DNA from 2 places in the Geobacillus sp. C56-T3 genome. Region 1 is predicted to be linked to the other one. Evidence: riboswitches for the same ligand, from Rfam matches in the RefSeq annotation. Region 1 holds a riboswitch; the other holds the start of a gene.
What was found. A riboswitch is a leader RNA that binds a small molecule or an ion and turns the genes downstream of it on or off. The one in region 1 is predicted to bind thiamine pyrophosphate.
Positions count from the first base shown of each region.

Region 1 (9,068 bases):
GATAAATTGAACTGATCGTTCCAACGAAATTCAAAGCGCGCTTTCGAGAGCGCGTCGTCACGCTGCTGAGCGGCTGGATGCCCTTTTGCCAGATCAGCCGCATGGGCGGCGATTTTATAGGCCACGACCCCGGCGCGTACGTCCTCTTTATTCGGCAACCCTAAATGTTCTTTGGGCGTTACGTAACAAAGCATCGCCGTTCCATAAGCACCAATGATGGCGGCGCCAATCGCTGACGTAATATGGTCATACCCGGGCGCGATGTCGGTGACAAGCGGCCCTAACGTATAAAACGGCGCTTCATGACAAATTTCCTGTTCCTGCTCGACATTTTCGCGAATTTTATGCATTGGAATATGTCCGGGCCCTTCGATCATCACCTGCACATCATGCTTCCAGGCGATTTTCGTCAGCTCGCCGAGCGTCTTGAGTTCCGCAAACTGCGCCTCATCGTTCGCATCGGCGATGGAGCCGGGGCGCAAGCCGTCGCCAAGGGAGATCGCGACATCGTATTGTTTCAAAATCTCGCAGATTTCTTCAAAATGCGTATACAAAAAGTTTTCTTCATGGTGGGCCAAACACCATTGGGCGATGATCGAGCCGCCGCGCGAGACAATTCCGGTCGTCCGGTTGGCGGTGAGCGGAATGTAATGAAGCCGCACACCGGCGTGGATCGTCATGTAGTCGACTCCTTGTTCAGCCTGCTCGATGAGCGTCTCGCGGTACACGTCCCATGTCAGCTTCTCCGGCACCCCTCCTACCTTTTCGAGCGCCTGATAAATCGGCACCGTTCCCACGGGGACCGGCGAATTGCGGATGATGTACTCGCGCGTTTCATGAATGTGTTTGCCGGTCGATAAATCCATGACCGTATCGGCGCCCCAACGCACCGCCCAAAGCAATTTTTCCACTTCGTCTTCAATCGATGAAGAAACAGCCGAGTTGCCGATATTGGCATTAATTTTCACATGGAAACGACGGCCGATGATCATCGGTTCGCTCTCCGGATGGTTAATATTGGCTGGAATAATGGCCCGACCAGCGGCGACTTCTTGGCGGACAATTTCCGGATTGATTTGTTCACGAATCGCGACAAACTCCATTTCTGGCGTAATGATCCCCCGTTTGGCGTAATGCATTTGTGTCACTGTTTTTCCGGGCTTTGCCCTCAATGGACGGCGCACAAACGGAAGCGAACGTTGGATCGCAACAGAAGACCGCTCCATTTCCTCCACATCGCCGCGCTCGACAATCCAGCGACGGCGAAGAGGAGGCAAGCCTTTCTCCACGTCCGGTTCAAAATCGGGATCCGTATACGGGCCCGTCGTATCGTAGACACGCACCGGTTTGTTTTCCACCATTCCTTGCGGCGTTTTCGTTGGCGACAAAGCAATTTCTCTCATCGGCACGCGCACATCCGGGCGCGACCCTTCGATGTACACTTTGCGGCTTTCCGGAAACGACATAAACGAGCGGATGTTTTCCATGCGTGGCTTCCCCTTTCAACATAAAATGATGAAAGATCAGATCTGAAGCCACACCGTCTGAAGCGGGGCAAACACGAGAATAGGCGATGGCGGCCGATTCAAAATAAAAACAGGTTCCGACACCGGAACCTGATCGAAGGCAAAAGGCCAAATGAACAAGACACGTCCATCTGTTCCCGCTGCCTGCTTCCCTACGCTGGCATGACCCAGATCAGGTTCAAAGGGTCAAAGAACTTCATCGCGTTCTTTTCTCAGCCCGGCTCTCGGACTCCCCTAGCAGATAAGCGTATCACAATGATGACTGACTTTTTTTATTTTATCAGGCAATTGGCAAAGATGCAAACCATTTTATTCCAAACGTTGACTCCCACACGTCGTTTGAAAGCCCCTCTTTCTCGAAGAAAGCGTCCTTTTCCTCACTCACACAGAAAATTTCTTCAGCATTGCCCGCATCTCGTCCGCCATCTGACCGAGCGATGTCGACGAAGAAGCGATTTCCTCGACAGAAGCCATTTGTTCCTGCGTCGCTGCCGATACGTTGGCCGCACCGGACGCTGACTGTTCGACAATATTGGTCATCTGTTGGAGTGCGTCGTTCACTTGACGAGCATGCTCCGTCATTTGCTCGATGGCGGACGATACTTGTCCAATTTGTTTGCTCACTTGGCCGACCTCCTCGCGAATATGGGCAAATGATTGGCCGCATGCCGCCGCCACGTTCAATCCTTTCGCCACTTCGGAGATCACCTGTTCGGCAGACGCAACCGCCCGCTTCGTTTCTTCTTGAATGTAACCGATCAGCTCGGAAATTTGTTGCGCTGAGCGCGCTGATTGTTCTGCGAGCTTCCGCACTTCATCCGCGACAACCGCAAACCCTTTCCCTTGCTCGCCGGCGCGCGCCGCTTCGATCGCCGCATTGAGCGCCAACAAATTCGTCTGCGACGCAATGCCGGTGATCGCTTCCGTAATCTGTCCAATCTCGTTGGAGCGCTCCCCAAGCCCTTTCACCACCTGGCCGAGCGTTTGCACATGATCGTAAATGAACTGCATTTGCTCGGACATTTGTCCGATTGACTGCTTGCCGTCCTCTGCTTTCGCCGATGTTTTCTCAGCCCGGTGCGCCACTTCTTTCGTATGGAAAGCGACGTCGCTCAATGTTTGGGAAATATCATGCACGGACGCGGCGGTGGTGCGGACAGCATCGGCCTGCTCCTCCCCACTTGCCGCAAGCGTTTCCATCGTTGTCGCAATTTGCTCTGTCGCTTTCGTCGTCTGTTCGGCGACGGCGGCAAGCTGCTGAGAATATTGCGCTACTTCTTCGGCATGATGTTGGATTTGCCCCATCACACTTTGCCAAGCGTTTGCCATATCGTTTAACGACGCCGCAATCGGCCGCAGCTGCTGCACGCGATCAAGCGGTATGCGCACCGTCAAATCTCCGCCTGTCATCTTGCCTAAATGTTCGTTAATAACGGCAATCGGGGCAACAAACCGTCGATAGTTGAGCGTTGCCGAAACGAAGCCGAGCATCGCCCCAAACAGCACCGTAGCAACAAGCGTCCACCAAAATGCCGCCCCGCGAATGCCGTTGACCAGGCATGTGGCCATGCCGATCGCCGCTGTGCCAGGAATGACAACGAACATTGTGCGAATGATATAAGCGCTTAACGACAATCCATTCTCCTCCTTTTTTCTATCGTCAAAAAACTTTATACTACTACTATAGCATTGACATATTCGTCAACGTGCATTGGTTTTCCTTCTTTAGCGCCCAACCGGACATCCTTTATATGACAGGAGTTCATCAAAAGTATCAGAAAACGTTATTATACCAAGGTTTTAGCCCCTCTTCGAATCTTCATTTATTGAGTGAAAAGCAAAAAACGTTATATTTATTCAGTGTTCTCAGCAGTTACACTAAAAGCGGTCGAGCATCTGCTCCGCAATGACATTGAAGTGAAACAAGCAGCGCAGCCGTTTACCATAGGGTGGAACCTCTATATTCTCCCTCCCATCAATCGAACTAGTCAGTTTTTCTTACTCTCCTCCCTATCTCTTAGACGGAAAGACTATTTTTTAATTCCTTATTGAAAATGATAATCATTTATATTATGATATTTAACGAAATTGATAATCGTTATCAAATGGAGGGATCCGATTGAATTCGTCCATCCTCTTTCTCACTGAGGAAGAAGAAACATATCGATATTTGCAAACGGTCGATCCATCGTTGGCTCGTTCGTTTTTGGCCGTCTTGCCGAACAGCCGTCAACGCATAGCCAACCGACTGCTGCAGGCGCTTATTCGCGAACAGCTCATCAGCCCAGATCGCGTTGTTTGGGAACAAACCGGCCACAAATTGGAGCTTTCCATCCTACTCTCTATGAAGAAACAAATCACAGCGGCGGTAATGGAACGGTTTTCCTTAGGGCAGTTTACCGTTGCGCGCCTTTGGCTGCTTGATCAGAAGGAGCGAAAGTCTCTCTCCTCTCCCTTGGAGCTGCTCGAGCTGCTTCAACGCGAAGGGCTCATCAGTTGTGCACCAAATTGGGACGAGTTTTGCGCCGAAATCGCCAACAGCGTGATCAACGACGCGCTTGCCCAAGCCGCGGCCGAGCGGCGCCGCTGTCGATGGCGCGATACATATGGAGCAACGTACTCGTCTTCGCTCGAGTGGGTGCGTGCCCAGCCGCGGCCGTTTAGCCCTCTCACCTTTTACGAACAAACGGTCATTGACGGGCATACACTGCACCCGTGCGCCAAAACGCGGCTCGGCTTCAGCGTCCAAGACATGATCGACTATTCGCCGGAATGGGAAGCGAAAGTCACTCTCCCCTTGCTGGCGGTGCGTCGCAGCCATTGCCGTTTCGTTTCCTTTTCCTACGGACGGATGGCAGATTGGGTTTACGAACAAGATAAAACGTTGCAGTCCGTTGTGCAAAACGCATTGCGGGCATACGGCCTGTCTGAATGCGAATACGACGTCATCCCTGTCCATCCATGGCAATGGAAACACGTCATCCAACAGCGTTTCCAAAACGAACTAGCCGCACAAACAATCGTTCCGATCGATGGCGGCGTACTGCCTGCTTATCCGCTCGTTTCCGTGCGGACGTTCATGATCCCCGGCGCTTCCGGCGATCATTTGAAAACTCCGATCAACGTGCAAATGACGAGCGCCATCCGCACTGTATCTCCGGCGGCAGCGGCCAACGGACCACGCTTATCGCTTTGGCTGAACGATGTGCTCGTCAAGGAGCGGCTTGCTCCCCGCTTTCGGGTCGTCAGCGAAACAGCGGGCATCTCTTTCTCGCCGCAAGGTCGGACAGACAACGAGGATGCCGCTCTTGCCAAACAGCTCTCGGCCATCGTCCGAACCAATCCGGAGCGCGATTTGGCGGAAGGGGATATCATGATGCCAGCCGTGACGCTCCTTGCCCCTTCCTTCCTGAGCGGCAAACCGGTGGCAGCTGAGCTCGTTGAGGAATATGCAGCCAATCAGGGGGCAAGCTCCGTGCGCGAGGCGGCTGTATGGTTTTTCCGGCAGTATGCGGAAATGCTCGTTCCGCCGTTGCTCTTGCTTTTATGCAAGTACGGAATCAGCTTGGAAGCTCACTTGCAAAATAGCCTTCCTGTCTTTCGCTCCGGCGCGCCCCAGTCAATGCACGTTCGCGACTTGGGAGGAATCCGCCTTCATTGCGGCCGCTTCGGTCGCCATCGCTATCCGCTTGACGAGCTCGCGCCTTCAAGCATCGTGACAGCAGATCTTAACGAATTGCGGCATACGTTCACCCATGCCGTCATTCACAACCATCTTGGCGAGCTGATCGCCTGCCTCTCCCGCACGTTCTCTATCGACGAGACACTCCTTTGGCAGGCCACAGCGGATGTAATGGAGAATGCATTTGCCGCGTTGACCCGTGACAGTGAAACAGAAGAACAGGCAAGGCAAGATCGGGACGCGCTCTTTTCCCCGGTGCTGCCGATGAAAGCACTTGTCGCTATGCGCTTAACCGATGATCTTCGCAACCGATTCATTGAAACAGCTAATCCGCTGGCCAAATGGAAAAGGGAGGAATGGGAACGATGAACACGCGTTTATCCCTCCGGACAGCTGATATCATCCTTTATCCATACGAACAAGAATGCGTCGAGTTCATCCAAAAACGATTTCCTGAACGTCTCTCCGCTTATGTCCGCCATGTCATGCGGGCACGGACGACGATCTTGCAACGAACCGTAGCTGCGTTGCTGCGAGAAGACGTATTCGGGTTGTACTCACATTCCTATGACTTACAAGTGATCGGCTCGGTATATATGACGAACTGGCATGGACTGGCGCCAGAATGGGAACCGGTTGTTCGCCGGCTGCCAGATGCCAATTTGCAGGAAGGGATCACGTATAAACTGTTTCCGGTCGCGTCCGGCCAATGTTTTCTTATTCCCATCCGCGGCGAATCAGCCTTCCGCCAATGTGACATCGGCGAGGAGGTCGTTTGGATCGGCGAAGGCATCCAAACGGTGCGGGACGCCCTTACCTTCCTTTCGTTGCTAACGCCGCTCATCAAAGCGGCCGGCGAGGAACAAGCATGGGCGCAGCTGGCGAAAGAATTGGAAAACGGAACCTCCAACTTGGCGTTGGCTTATTGGCATTTTGAAAAGGAATGCCAAACGATGCGGAAGGAAGCGGACAACTTGTTCACCTATATCGAACAACGACAAAGCGATCCATCGTTTTGCCCGGCGCTGTTTTTCGAGCAGCTTTGCATTGAAGGGCATCATCTTCATCCAGGCGCCAAAACGAAACTGCCGATGTCCCCTAAAGACGTATTTGCTTACTCGGCTGAGTTTGGCGGTCAACCGCAGCTGCGAATCGTCGCCGTCCGACGCAATTTGTGCGATTTCCACTTTGACGGATACGAGGATCCGAACACATTCCTGCTCGACCATTTTCCGTCGCTGCGCGGCCCGGTTGCAGAATGCTTCCAGCAAACCAAAAAGAAGCTAGAAGACTATGTGCTCGTGCCTGTCCATCCTTGGCAATACGAACATGTCATTCCTAACGTCTATCGTGCGGAATTGCGCGACGGCCGCCTTTGGCTGATCGAAGGAGCGGTGATCCCAACGCAGGCGACCGCCTCGTTCCGAACCGTTTTGGCGAAAGAAGCGCCGCTGTATATAAAGACTGCCGTCCATAGTCAAATGACCTCGACGGTCAGGTCCATTTCCCCCCAGTCAGCCAACAACGGCGCAACATACAGCCGGCTGCTTCGCGCCATTTTGGAAAGAGAGAGGGACTTGTCCGCTATCTTTCTTCCTGTTTGTGAAATCGGCGGCTGCTCGTTTCGCTCTGAAGATCCAAATAAAGCACGGAACTTATCGGTCATTTATCGGGAAGGGCTGGATCGCTTTGTCGATGAAGGGGAAATCGCCATTGCCGGCACCGCTTTATACGCCTCGTCACCATTCAGCGGCCAGCCGATTATCAACGATATTATTGAAGCATATGCCAAGGGAATCGGCCGTCCATCATCTCAAGAAACGGCGCTTTCCTTTCTTCGCGAATACGTCGGCATCGCCGTCCGTGGCTTTCTAACGTTGCTCGTCAAGTACGGTATTGGCCTGGAAGGACACTTGCAAAATACCGTTCCCGTTTTCCGGCAAGGGAAACCGATGAAATTGCTGTTCCGCGACTGGGGAGGCATCCGTTTGTACCGGCCGCGCCTTGAGCGCCAAGGGTTCAATATCGATGTCCGTCCCGATTCAATCACGATTACGGATGATTTGCGAGAAGCGCAAAACAAAGTGTTTTATACAGTCTTTCAAAATCAGCTTGGCGAAATCATCCGTCATATCAGCCGCCAGTGGGGCATTGCCGAGGAACAATGCTGGATATGCGTCCGCCGCCAATGTGATGAGGTGTTTGCCAAATTGGCCAAAGACCCAAACCTAAAACGAGCAGTAGACGAAGACCGCCAAGCCTTATACCGGCCGCACATCGAGCATAAGGCGCTGGCAAAAATGCGGCTGCAGCCAGAAGCGAAAACGTATTGTTTCGTTTCCGTTCCCAATCCGTTAGCAACGAGTCGATAAGGGGGAGTTGACATGCTTCTTACATCGAAAAAACCATCCCCCTCTTTTGCGCTATTTTGGCGCCCGTTCCGGATTTATTGGAGCGGAACATTGCCGGCGCGCATCGGGGAGTGGGCTGATTTCGTCATCCTAAACTGGGCTGTGTTGCAGCTTTCCCGCTCGTCGCTCGATCTAGGCGTTCTCAACGTCTGCCGGCTGTTGCCGATCTTTCTATTCAGTTGGCTCGGCGGCGTGCTCGCCGACCGCCTGTCCCGGCGCCAAGTGCTTGCTGCCTCCTTGCTGGGCATGGCAGGTTTTACTTTGGTGATTGCTTGGTTGCTGCGCGAGCCGTCTTCATTAATTTGGCTGTTTGCCGCTGTCTTTGTCCGTTCGATCTTTATGGCCATGGAAACGACAGCGCGCAACGCCTATATCGCAGACCTTGTTCCAATCGAGGCGCTCTCCAGCGCCATTTCGTTGCATACCGCCGCTCTTCACATCGGGAAAATCATCGGCCCGGCAGCGGCCGGATGGGGGCTCTCTTCACTCGGCGGCGTTTCACTGCTTATCGTCTACAGCACGATGCTCGTTATCGCAGCTTTTGCTGTATTGTCATTAGAAGAGAGCCGCCCCCGCCGTCCAGCTGCGCGTCCGACAGACGGCAGCAAAGGGGAGGCGATCCGTTACATCAAGCGCACCCCGCTCGTTCGGGGGCTGCTTCTTCTTTCAATCATCCCGATGACGTTTGGCTTTGCCTATTCGGCGGTCACCCCTCTTCTTGTTGACGCGTTGGCCAACGGCGATGCCGGGGATTTCGCCGTGTTGCTCTCCGTCTCATCCGCCGGGGCATTGCTCGGCACGATCTGGCTTTCCTTCCGGCCGGTCGAGGCGATCGGCAAATGGCTCATCGTCTCTTTGCTCGCTTTTTCTCTATCGTTGCTTCTATGGATCGTCTTATTTGAACATTGGCTGCTTTGCTTAGCCGCCATGGCACTGGCCGGGTTGACCGGGCAGCTATACCGGACGTTATGCCGCCTGGCCATCCAGCTGGTCGTTCCGGATCGGTTGCGCGGACGGGTCATGAGCATCGCTTTAATGGACCGCGGCTTCATCCCGCTCGGCACCCTTTTGCTTACGACTCTTGCCGAGTATGTTGGAGCGAAAATCGCTGGCTATGCGATGGGATGGCTCTGCCTTCTTTGCGCCCTTGCCTTTTGGCGGCGAAAAGAACTATGGAACATCTCTACAGGAGGACGAATATGGAACGATTGAACACCGTCATTCAAGCCATTATAGAACGCAAGGCAAAACAGCAGGGCCCACTTTGCGCCTATGTATATGACTTAGACAACCTCCGCGTCCATACAGCAAGCTTGTCCGCTTCGCTTCCTCCTTCCGTCCGGCTCTTTTACGCCGTGAAAGCGAACGCGGATGAGCGCATCTTGAAAACAGTCGCGCCGTATGTCACCGGTTTTGAAGTCGCCTCAGGCGGCGAGCTGCAAAAAGTCC
Region 1 covers NC_014206.1:441,434-450,501, reverse strand. Annotated here, with positions in the region: gene thiC (phosphomethylpyrimidine synthase ThiC) at 1-1,487, opposite strand, end outside; TPP riboswitch at 1,659-1,772, opposite strand; gene GC56T3_RS02360 (methyl-accepting chemotaxis protein) at 1,908-3,161, opposite strand; gene GC56T3_RS02355 (IucA/IucC family siderophore biosynthesis protein) at 3,646-5,577, shown strand; gene GC56T3_RS02350 (IucA/IucC family siderophore biosynthesis protein) at 5,574-7,580, shown strand; gene GC56T3_RS02345 (MFS transporter) at 7,593-8,831, shown strand; gene GC56T3_RS02340 (type III PLP-dependent enzyme) at 8,819-9,068, shown strand, end outside.

Region 2 (9,068 bases), 1.0 Mb from region 1:
AAATGACGGCGAGTATTGGGCGGAGAGCGCGAAGGCGCTTGGCGCGCTCTACTTTTTCATGCAAGGGACGCCGTTCATTTACCAAGGGCAAGAGATCGGGATGACGAACGTGCAATTTTCCGACATTCGCGACTACCGCGATGTCGCTGCCTTGCGTCTGTATGAACTCGAACGGGCGAACGGCCGGACGCATGAGGAAGTGATGAAGATCATTTGGCAAACCGGGCGCGACAACTCGCGCACCCCGATGCAATGGTCTGGTGCCCCAAACGCTGGATTCACGACAGGTACGCCATGGATCAAGGTGAACGAAAACTATCGTACGATCAATGTCGAGGCCGAGCGGCGCGACCCGAACTCGGTATGGTCGTTTTATCGACAAATGATTCAGCTTCGGAAAGCGAACGAGCTGTTTGTTTACGGAACGTACGATCTGCTTTTGGAAAACCACCCATCCATTTACGCGTACACAAGAACGCTTGGCCGCGATCGGGCGCTTATCATGGTCAACGTATCTGATCGTCCTTCACTTTACCGCTATGACGGCTTCCGCCTTCAGTCAAGCGATTTGGCGCTCTCGAACTACCCGGTCCGTCCGCATAAAAATGCGACGCGTTTTAAGCTGAAGCCGTACGAGGCGCGCGTATACATCTGGAAAGAATAAGAAGGAATTTGCCTTTCTGTGTGGAATGAATGAATACGGAAGGGAGATGATCAACATGGCGACGGTCGATCCGATTCGCTACCCGATCGGAACGTTTCAAGAGCCGGAGCGTTTTGAGGCTGAGGAGGTGCGAAAGTGGATAGCTGCCATCCGCGGACTGCCGAACGACTTAAGAACCGCTGTTTCCGGCTTGAACGATGAGCAGCTGAACACGCCGTATCGCGACGGCGGCTGGACGGTGGCCCAAGTCGTCCATCATTTGGCTGATGCAAGCATGAATGCGTTTTTGCGCACGAAATGGGGAGTGACGGAAGACGGCCCAACGGTGAAGCCGTTTGCGGAAAGCGAATGGGCGAAAACAGCTGATGCCCGTACATTGTCGATTGAATCGTCGCTTTTGCTGCTTGACGGGCTGCATGCGCGCTGGACGGTGTTGCTTGAATCGATGACGGAGGTGGATTTTCACCGAACCATTCGGCCGGAAGGGGCAGCGGGGGAGATGCCGCTGTATGTATTGACCGCGTTGTATGCATGGCATGGGAAACATCATACCGCACAAATTGTGTCGTTGCGCAAACGAAAAGGATGGTAAAGGCTGCCGATTGTTCGGCGGCTTTTTTCTTCATCCTATTTCGCGCAGGAGACTCCCACTTCAACGACCAAAGGGAGTAAGTGGGAGAGGAATGCGCGTTCCCCCTTTCTTTTGTGTATGATAGAATAAAGGCGTGGAGAAAACCGTTAAATAAAGGCACTCCAATAACGGCTGCTCGATGTATGGAGTTGGTTGCAGGAAACGTTGCAACCGCAAAACATCGAGCGTAGGTCCGTCTGTTGTGTGTGGAAGCCAAGTACTGCCAACAGACACACCGAGAGAATCGGTAACGATGCAGGCATGACCTGCGTCGTTGGGCAGTCGTCAACCTGCCCCCTGATGCAACCCCAAGTCAAGGAAGGAGGACGAAGTCCGTTTGCACTTCTGGGGAGTTGCAAGCCCCCACTTCAAGCGTTAGCTAAGTGGGGGTAGTTGACGCATCATAGAAGGATGGTGCTGCGCAAACAACACCCGGGAACCGCCGGCTGGGCGGGGCTTTTTTGTCGTCATCTTGCCGGGAGAACGGTGAAATCGCATTTTGCTTAAACGGCGGCATAGGATTATGTTATACTAACAAATATTAAGGGACACGAAATACATAGTTCGCAAGGGGGATCGGTATGGGAGCGGAGCAGCAGCCGCTTATGGCAGAACAAAAAGAAAAAATATGGACGAAAGATTTTGTTTTGATTTGTTTGGCCAATTTTTTTGTGTTTCTTGGGTTTCAAATGACGCTGCCGACCCTTCCGCTGTTTGTCGAGCATTTGGGCGGCAACGATCAGCTGATTGGCGTTGTCGTCGGTGTGTTTACGTTTTCGGCGCTCATCGTCCGTCCGTTCGCCGGCCATGCGCTTGAGACGAAAGGGCGCCGGTTTGTGTTTTTATTGGGGCTTCTCATTTTTGTCATTTCTGTCGGTTCCTACAGCTTGATCTCAAGCATTTTCCTTCTCTTTTTGATGCGGGTCGTCCAAGGAATCGGCTGGGGGTTTTCGACAACCGCTTCCGGAACGGTGGCGACGGACATCATTCCAGCGAGCCGCCGCGGGGAAGGAATGGGCTATTACGGGCTGTCCGGGAATATCGCCTTGGCGTTTGGTCCGTCGCTTGGACTTGTGCTTGCCGCTATGATTCCGTTTAGCCATCTGTTTGCCATTTGTGCGGCGCTTGGAGTCGCTTCGGTGCTGTTTGCCGCCGCGATCACGTATAAAAAAGCGGAAGCCGTGCATGGCAAAGGGGCGAACAGATGGGATTTGTATGAAAAAAGCGCTTTGACCCCGTCGTTGCTGTTGTTTTTCTTGACGGTGACGTTCGGCGGCATCGCCTCATTCTTGCCTCTATATACGGCGCAAAAACAGATCGGCGGCCTGCAGCTGTACTTTTTGCTTTACGCGCTGGCCTTGATGGTGACGCGAACGTTCGCTGGCCAGTTGTATGACCGAAAAGGGCATCGAGCCGTCTTTCTCCCTGGTGCGGGGCTTATTTTGCTGGCGATGCTTCTTCTCGCTTGGCTGCCGGGAGAATGGGCGTTGCTTTTGGCGGCGGTGCTGTACGGTTTCGGCTTTGGCATGGTGCAACCGGGGCTGCAGGCGTGGTCCGTCGAGCGGGCGCCTGCCCACCGCAAGGGAATGGCGAACGCGACATTTTTCTCGTTTTTTGATTTAGGGGTCGGCGTCGGGGCGATGGTGTTTGGCCAAATCAGCCATTGGTTCGGCTATCCGAGCATTTATTTAGCTGCTAGCGGTTCGGTGCTCCTTTCGATGCTTGTCTATCTGTCGGTCTTGCATAAAGAACAATCGCTTCGCTCCAGGGAACGAAAAAACGCTTAGGGATAACCCCTAGGCGTTTTTTCTGCCCAGCAGCGCATCGAAACGGCCTTTGAGGGCGGCTCGTCACCGCCGAGAATGCACTTCGTAAATGGCGAATTTTAAGTAGTCGCCTTCTTCCGCGGCAAGGAGTTTCGGGTGGTCGTAGCCGGCGCCGTTCCAATATACTTGGCGCAGCACTTTTTTCGCGTCAAATGCCGCATCAGCGATCATCTCTTGAAATAGGTGCGGGCGGACGTGGTACGAGCAGCTTGATGTGACGAAAAAGCCGCCGTCTTTGACAAGCTTCAATCCGTTTAAGTTAATGTCTTTATAGCCGCGCAGCGCCTTCGGGACGGCATGGGCCGATTTCGCGAACGCCGGCGGGTCGATGATGACGACATCCCACTGTTTGCCGGCGCGCACCGACTCGCGCAAATAGTCGAAGGCGTTGGCGACGACAAATTCAACGTTCGTGAATCCGTTTAACGCGGCGTTCCGTTTCGCCGTTTCGATGGCATGTTCAGAAATATCGACGGCAGTAGCATGTTTTGCCCCATACAGACAAGCGTTTAGCATAAACGAGCCGGTATGGGTGAAGCAGTCGAGCACGGTCGTCTCCGGGCCGATGAGCGGACGAAGAGCGGCGCGGTTTTGCCGTTGGTCGAAGAAAAAGCCGGTTTTTTGTCCGTTTTCAATATCGACGATGTATTTCACGCCGTTTTCCTCGATTTCGATTTCCGTTTCCGCTTCTCCGTACCAAAAGCCTTTTTCTTGTTTGAGGCCTTCAAGCTCGCGGACGGACACATCGTTGCGCAAATAAATGGCCCTTGGGGCAAACACGTCAAGCAAGCCGCGCAAAATCCAGTCTTTCCGCCTTTCCATGCCGAGCGCCAAAATTTGCACAACAAGCACATCTTCATATTTGTCGACGATCAATCCGGGCAAAAAGTCGGCTTCGCCATAGACGGCGCGGCAGGAGCGAACGCCGGGAATCATCCGTTCACGGTACGCCCACGCCTGACGGATGCGGTCGATGAAAAAGCGCTCATCGAGTTCATCGTTTCGGTTTTGCGTCAAGACGCGGACGATGATTTGCGAAGCGGGGTTGATATATCCTTTCGCCAGCCAATAACCTTGATGATTGTAAACGTCAACGAAGTCGCCCGGCGTCGCATCGCCTTCGATGCGGTCGACTTCACTTTGAAAAATCCATGGATGCCCTTGCTCAAGCCGTTTTTTCCGTTCTCTTTTCAGGATGACCTTCGCCATCGTTTCCACTCCCATTCCGTCGTCAATTGCTGCGTTTCCATCATAGCGGATTGCAACGCATAGCGCAACGTCGGAGAAAAAAAGATTGACAATCGTTCGTGCCATGGTATGATTAAGTGTAAAGAAAACTGAAAATTGCACCATCATCCACTAGGGGGGCCTTTAGAAAGGCTGAGATCAAAGTGTGCCTTTGAGACCCTTAGCACCTGATCTGGGTAATGCCAGCGTAGGGAAGTGGAGGAGCAGCACAGCAAGGCTAGGCTTTGCCTTGCCAACGTCGCATGCCCACGCCGCTTTCTTTACGCCAATCGGCAAAGGAAGCGGCGTTTTTATTTTGCCAAAAAGGGGGAAAACGAATGTCATTTGCCAAACAATTGCGCCAAGCGGCCGATCCGATCTGGCAGGCGAGTTTCCGCCATCCGTTTGTTCAGGAGCTTGGCCAAGGGACGCTTGCGCGCGAGAAGTTTCGCTATTACGTGATGCAAGATGCCTATTATTTGCGCCATTTTGCCCGCGTGCAGGCGATCGGGGCGGCGAAATCGCCGGATTTGGCGACGACAGCCCGGTTGGCGCACCATGCACAAAGCACGTGCGAAGCCGAGCTGTCGCTGCATGAAACGTTCGCCGAGCTCTTGGGCATTACGGAAGAGGAAAGGGCGGCGTTCATTCCGGCGCCGACGGCGTACGCCTATACGTCGCACATGTACCGCGCGGCGTACGAAGGGCATCTCGGTGATGTTATCGCCGCCATTTTGCCGTGCTACTGGCTGTATTACGAAATTGGCGAGCGCTTGAAAACGTGCCGCCCGAACGATCCGATTTATGAAAAATGGATCGGCACCTACAGTTCGGACTGGTTCCGCTCGCTTGTGGAAGAGCAAATCGCGCGGCTTGACGACATCGCTGACGAGGTCACCGAAGAGGATCGCCATCGGATGAAGCGGCATTTCCTCATCAGCAGCGAATATGAGTACGAGTTTTGGGAGATGGCGTATCGGCTTGAGCAGTGGCCGTCGGCTGAATTGGCGGCGAGCCGTTGACGCAAGACAAGGAGGAGAACAGGATGGAAGTGAAGACAAAAGGGTTAAAATTGGCGGATATTTTAACGACGATCGTCATTGCGATTGTGTTTGGCATTATTTACAAATTATGGGGCCCACTATATAGCGCGGTGGGAGCAGTAGGGTTTCATCTCGATCAACTCATTTACGGCATGTGGTTTATCGCCTCCTCGCTCGCTTATTTGCTCATTCGCAAGCCAGGGGTGGCGTTGCTCGCGGAGATTGCGGCTTCGTCCGGCGAGCTGATCATGGGATCGCAATGGGGGCTTGAAGTGCTCATTTACGGGGTCGTTCAAGGGCTGTTTGCCGAGCTCGTCTTTGCCGCCTTCCGCTATCGGCGCTTTGATACGTTCGTTGTATCGCTCGGCGCGGTCGGGGCGACGATTGGCTCGCTCATCATGGACTTTTACAAAGGCTATATTGAGGCGCTCGCCCCATGGAATATGGCGCTCTTTTTGCTGGCGCGTTTTATCGGCGCCATCCTCATCTCCGGCGTGCTTGCTGTTTCATTGGCGAAAGCGCTCGAAAAAACCGGAGTGACGCAAATGTGGCGGCCGGCTTCAAAAGACGATTACGATGCGTTGAACCGGTAAGGCGGCGAATGGCGATGAAACAAGCAATTGCGATTGACCGGCTGCGCCTGAAATTTCCCGGGAGCGACGGGCTGCTGTTTCGCGACTTGTCGCTTTCGATTGCCGAGGGGGAGAAAGTGCTCCTCCTTGGTCCGTCGGGATGCGGCAAGTCGACATTATTGCAAGTGATGGCTGGCATCATTCCCCACTCGATCGATGTGCCGATGAAAGCGGAGCGCCTTAAGCGGCCGGAACGGTGGGGCTATGTTTTCCAAGATCCTGATGCGCAATTTTGCATGCCGTATGCGGACGAGGAAATCGCTTTTGCCCTCGAAAATCGAAGCGTGCCGCGCCACGAGATGCCCGTCCGCATCCGTGCGCTGCTGAACCAAGTCGGTTTGGAGATCGCCCCGCATACTGATATTCATACGCTTTCCGGCGGGATGAAGCAGCGGTTGGCGCTCGCTTCGGTGCTGGCGCTTGAGCCGGATGTCTTGTTTTTGGATGAGCCGACGGCGCTGCTTGATGAAGAAGGGACGAAGGCGGTATGGCAAACGGTGAAGCAGGTGGGCCGCGGCAAAACGGTCGTCATCGTCGAGCATAAAATTGACCATGTGCTCGACTTTGTGGATCGCATTGTCTTGTTCGGCCGCGATGGGCGCATCATCGCCGACGGCGAGGCGAAGGCGGTGTTTTCCGACTATAAAGACGTCATTGCCGCTGAAGGGATTTGGTATCCAGGCGTCTGGGACGACTATGACCGGACGGCAAGGCGGCGAAATCGCCATCAAGGCGAGGAGCTTCTTCGCCTCGCCCGTTTTCGCGGGTTCCGCGGCCGGGAGGCGAAAATCTATGTTCCTGAAGCAGCGGTGCACGCCGGCGAATGGATTGCCGTCACCGGAAAAAACGGCGCTGGCAAAAGCACGTTGCTGCACGCGCTTATGCAACTCATCCGCACGGACGGAGAGTATATGCTGCTAGGCGCCGACATCAAGCGGCAACACCCGCTCTACCGCCATATTGCGTTTGTTTTCCAAAATCCGGAGTGGCAATTTGTCGCCCATTCCGTTCGCGAAGAGCTCGCCTACTCGCTTCGGCTTGAAGGGCGGCCGGAAGCGGAAATCGAGGAAACCATCACCCGCCTGTTGCGTGAATTTGACCTTGTTGAGCAGCAAGACCAGCACCCGTACCAACTGTCGGTCGGACAAAAGCGGCGGTTGAGCGTCGCCGCTTCGATCGTCGCCGGCCAACGCCTCTTTTTGCTTGATGAGCCGACGTTTGGTCAGGACGCGAAAAACACGTTTGCTTTGCTTGAAATGCTTGAAGCGCACCGCGAACAAGGAGCGGTGATCATGATGGTTACACATGACGAACAAATCGTCCGCCGCTTTGCGACGAGACAGTGGGTGATTGAAGATGGGGCGCTCGTTCGGGACGAACAGCTTGAAATTCGAGAGCCGGTGTTGGCGGAAGGTGGGGCAGGGCGATGAAATGGGAGGTTCGCTGCCGCGAGACATGGCTTCATGAGACGAACCCGAGCTTGAAGCTCATTGTGCTTGTCGTGCTCTTTTTCGCTGTGTTGTTCATTCATAACCCGAACGTGCTGATTAACGTTTCGCTCGCTCTCTTCGTTTTGTTTTGCTTTGGCACCGGCTATCCGGCGAATGTGTTGTTTTGGCTGTTTTTGCCGTTTTTCCTCGTGTTTGTTTCGACGGCTTCATCGATGATGATGTTTGGCGAGGGAACGACGACATGGGTTCGCTGGGGGCTCATCCATGTTACAGCGGAAAGTTTTTGGCGCGGGGTGCACATCGGGTTTCGCGCTTTGGCGCTTGGGCTTCTCGGATTGATTTTTTCGCTGACGACCCGGCCGGTTCCGTTGTTTTATTCGCTCATGCAGCAGTTGAGACTGAAGCCAAAGTATGCGTACAGTTTTTTGGCGGCCGTTCGCCTATTGCCGATTATGCTTGAAGAGTTTCAGGCGATCCGCTATGCGTTAACAGTGCGCGGCGTGCCGAATAAGGGCGTCCTCAGCAAAATGAAGCGCTACGCCATTCCGCTGTTGTCGCAAAGCATCCGCCGCGCCCAGCGCATCGCCGTGGCGATGGAAGCGAAACAATTTTCCGGCAGCGGGCGGCGCACGTTTTATTATGAAATCGGGTTCGGCAAATATGATATTTGGCTTGTCGCCTTGTTTGCCGCTTTGATGTTCGCCGCCTACTATGTCGGTGTTCATTATCCGTATATTTCTATAAGCGATGTACGGTAGAAAGAAAGGGATGGCGATGGGGGTTCTCCATTTCGTTTCCACCGGGCGTCAGACGGTTGACGAATTCGCCGCGATTTGTGCGCACACCCATCCGTATGCCGACCTGATTCATATTCGCGAAAAAGGGAAGACGGCGCGTGAAGTGGCGGCGTTTGTCGCGGCACTGCTTCGCGTCGGGGTGCCGCTGCAAAAAATCATCGTCAATGACCGGGTTGATGTCGCCGCTGTCTACGGTGTCAAAGGTGTGCAGCTTGCTTATCACAGCCTGCCGGTGCGCGCCGTCCGCCGCTCGTTTCCGGACTTGACGGTTGGTTGCTCGGTGCACGGGTCGGAGGAGGCGAAACAAGCCGAACAGGATGGCGCTCACTTTTGTTTGTATGGCCATATTTTTCCGACGGACAGCAAGCCCGGTTTGCCGCCGCGCGGTCTGGACTCGCTTGCGGAAATCGTGGCCGCCGTGTCCATTCCAGTCATCGCCATCGGCGGCATTCACGCCGGCAACGCCCGTCGGGTGCTGGAAGCGGGCGCAGCCGGGGTGGCAGTATTGTCGGCTGTTTTTTTCGCTGCTGACCCCGTTGCTGAGGCCAAACGGCTGGCAGACATCGTGAAAGGGAGGGGATAGGGGATGACGCATCGGTATGACGTCGCCATCGTCGGCGGCGGGGTGATTGGGGCGGCCATCGGTTTTGAGCTCGCCAAGCGGCGGCATCGCGTCGCCATTTTTGAAAAAGGAACGATGGGAAGCGGGGCGTCAAGCGCGGCAGCCGGCATGCTTGGGGCGCAATCCGAGTTTTCGACGTCAAGCCCGCTTGTGCCGCTTGCCTTGCAAAGCCGAG
Region 2 covers NC_014206.1:3,079,044-3,088,111, reverse strand. Annotated here, with positions in the region: gene GC56T3_RS15230 (alpha-glucosidase) at 1-664, shown strand, start outside; gene GC56T3_RS15225 (YfiT family bacillithiol transferase) at 720-1,256, shown strand; gene GC56T3_RS15220 (MFS transporter) at 1,877-3,082, shown strand; gene GC56T3_RS15215 (class I SAM-dependent rRNA methyltransferase) at 3,146-4,330, opposite strand; TPP riboswitch at 4,473-4,580, shown strand; gene tenA (thiaminase II) at 4,687-5,370, shown strand; gene GC56T3_RS15205 (ECF transporter S component) at 5,394-5,984, shown strand; gene GC56T3_RS15200 (ABC transporter ATP-binding protein) at 5,999-7,453, shown strand; gene GC56T3_RS15195 (energy-coupling factor transporter transmembrane protein EcfT) at 7,450-8,232, shown strand; gene tenI (thiazole tautomerase TenI) at 8,249-8,854, shown strand; gene thiO (glycine oxidase ThiO) at 8,858-9,068, shown strand, end outside.
Region 2: another riboswitch for thiamine pyrophosphate. It lies ahead of tenA (thiaminase II); the one in region 1 lies ahead of thiC (phosphomethylpyrimidine synthase ThiC).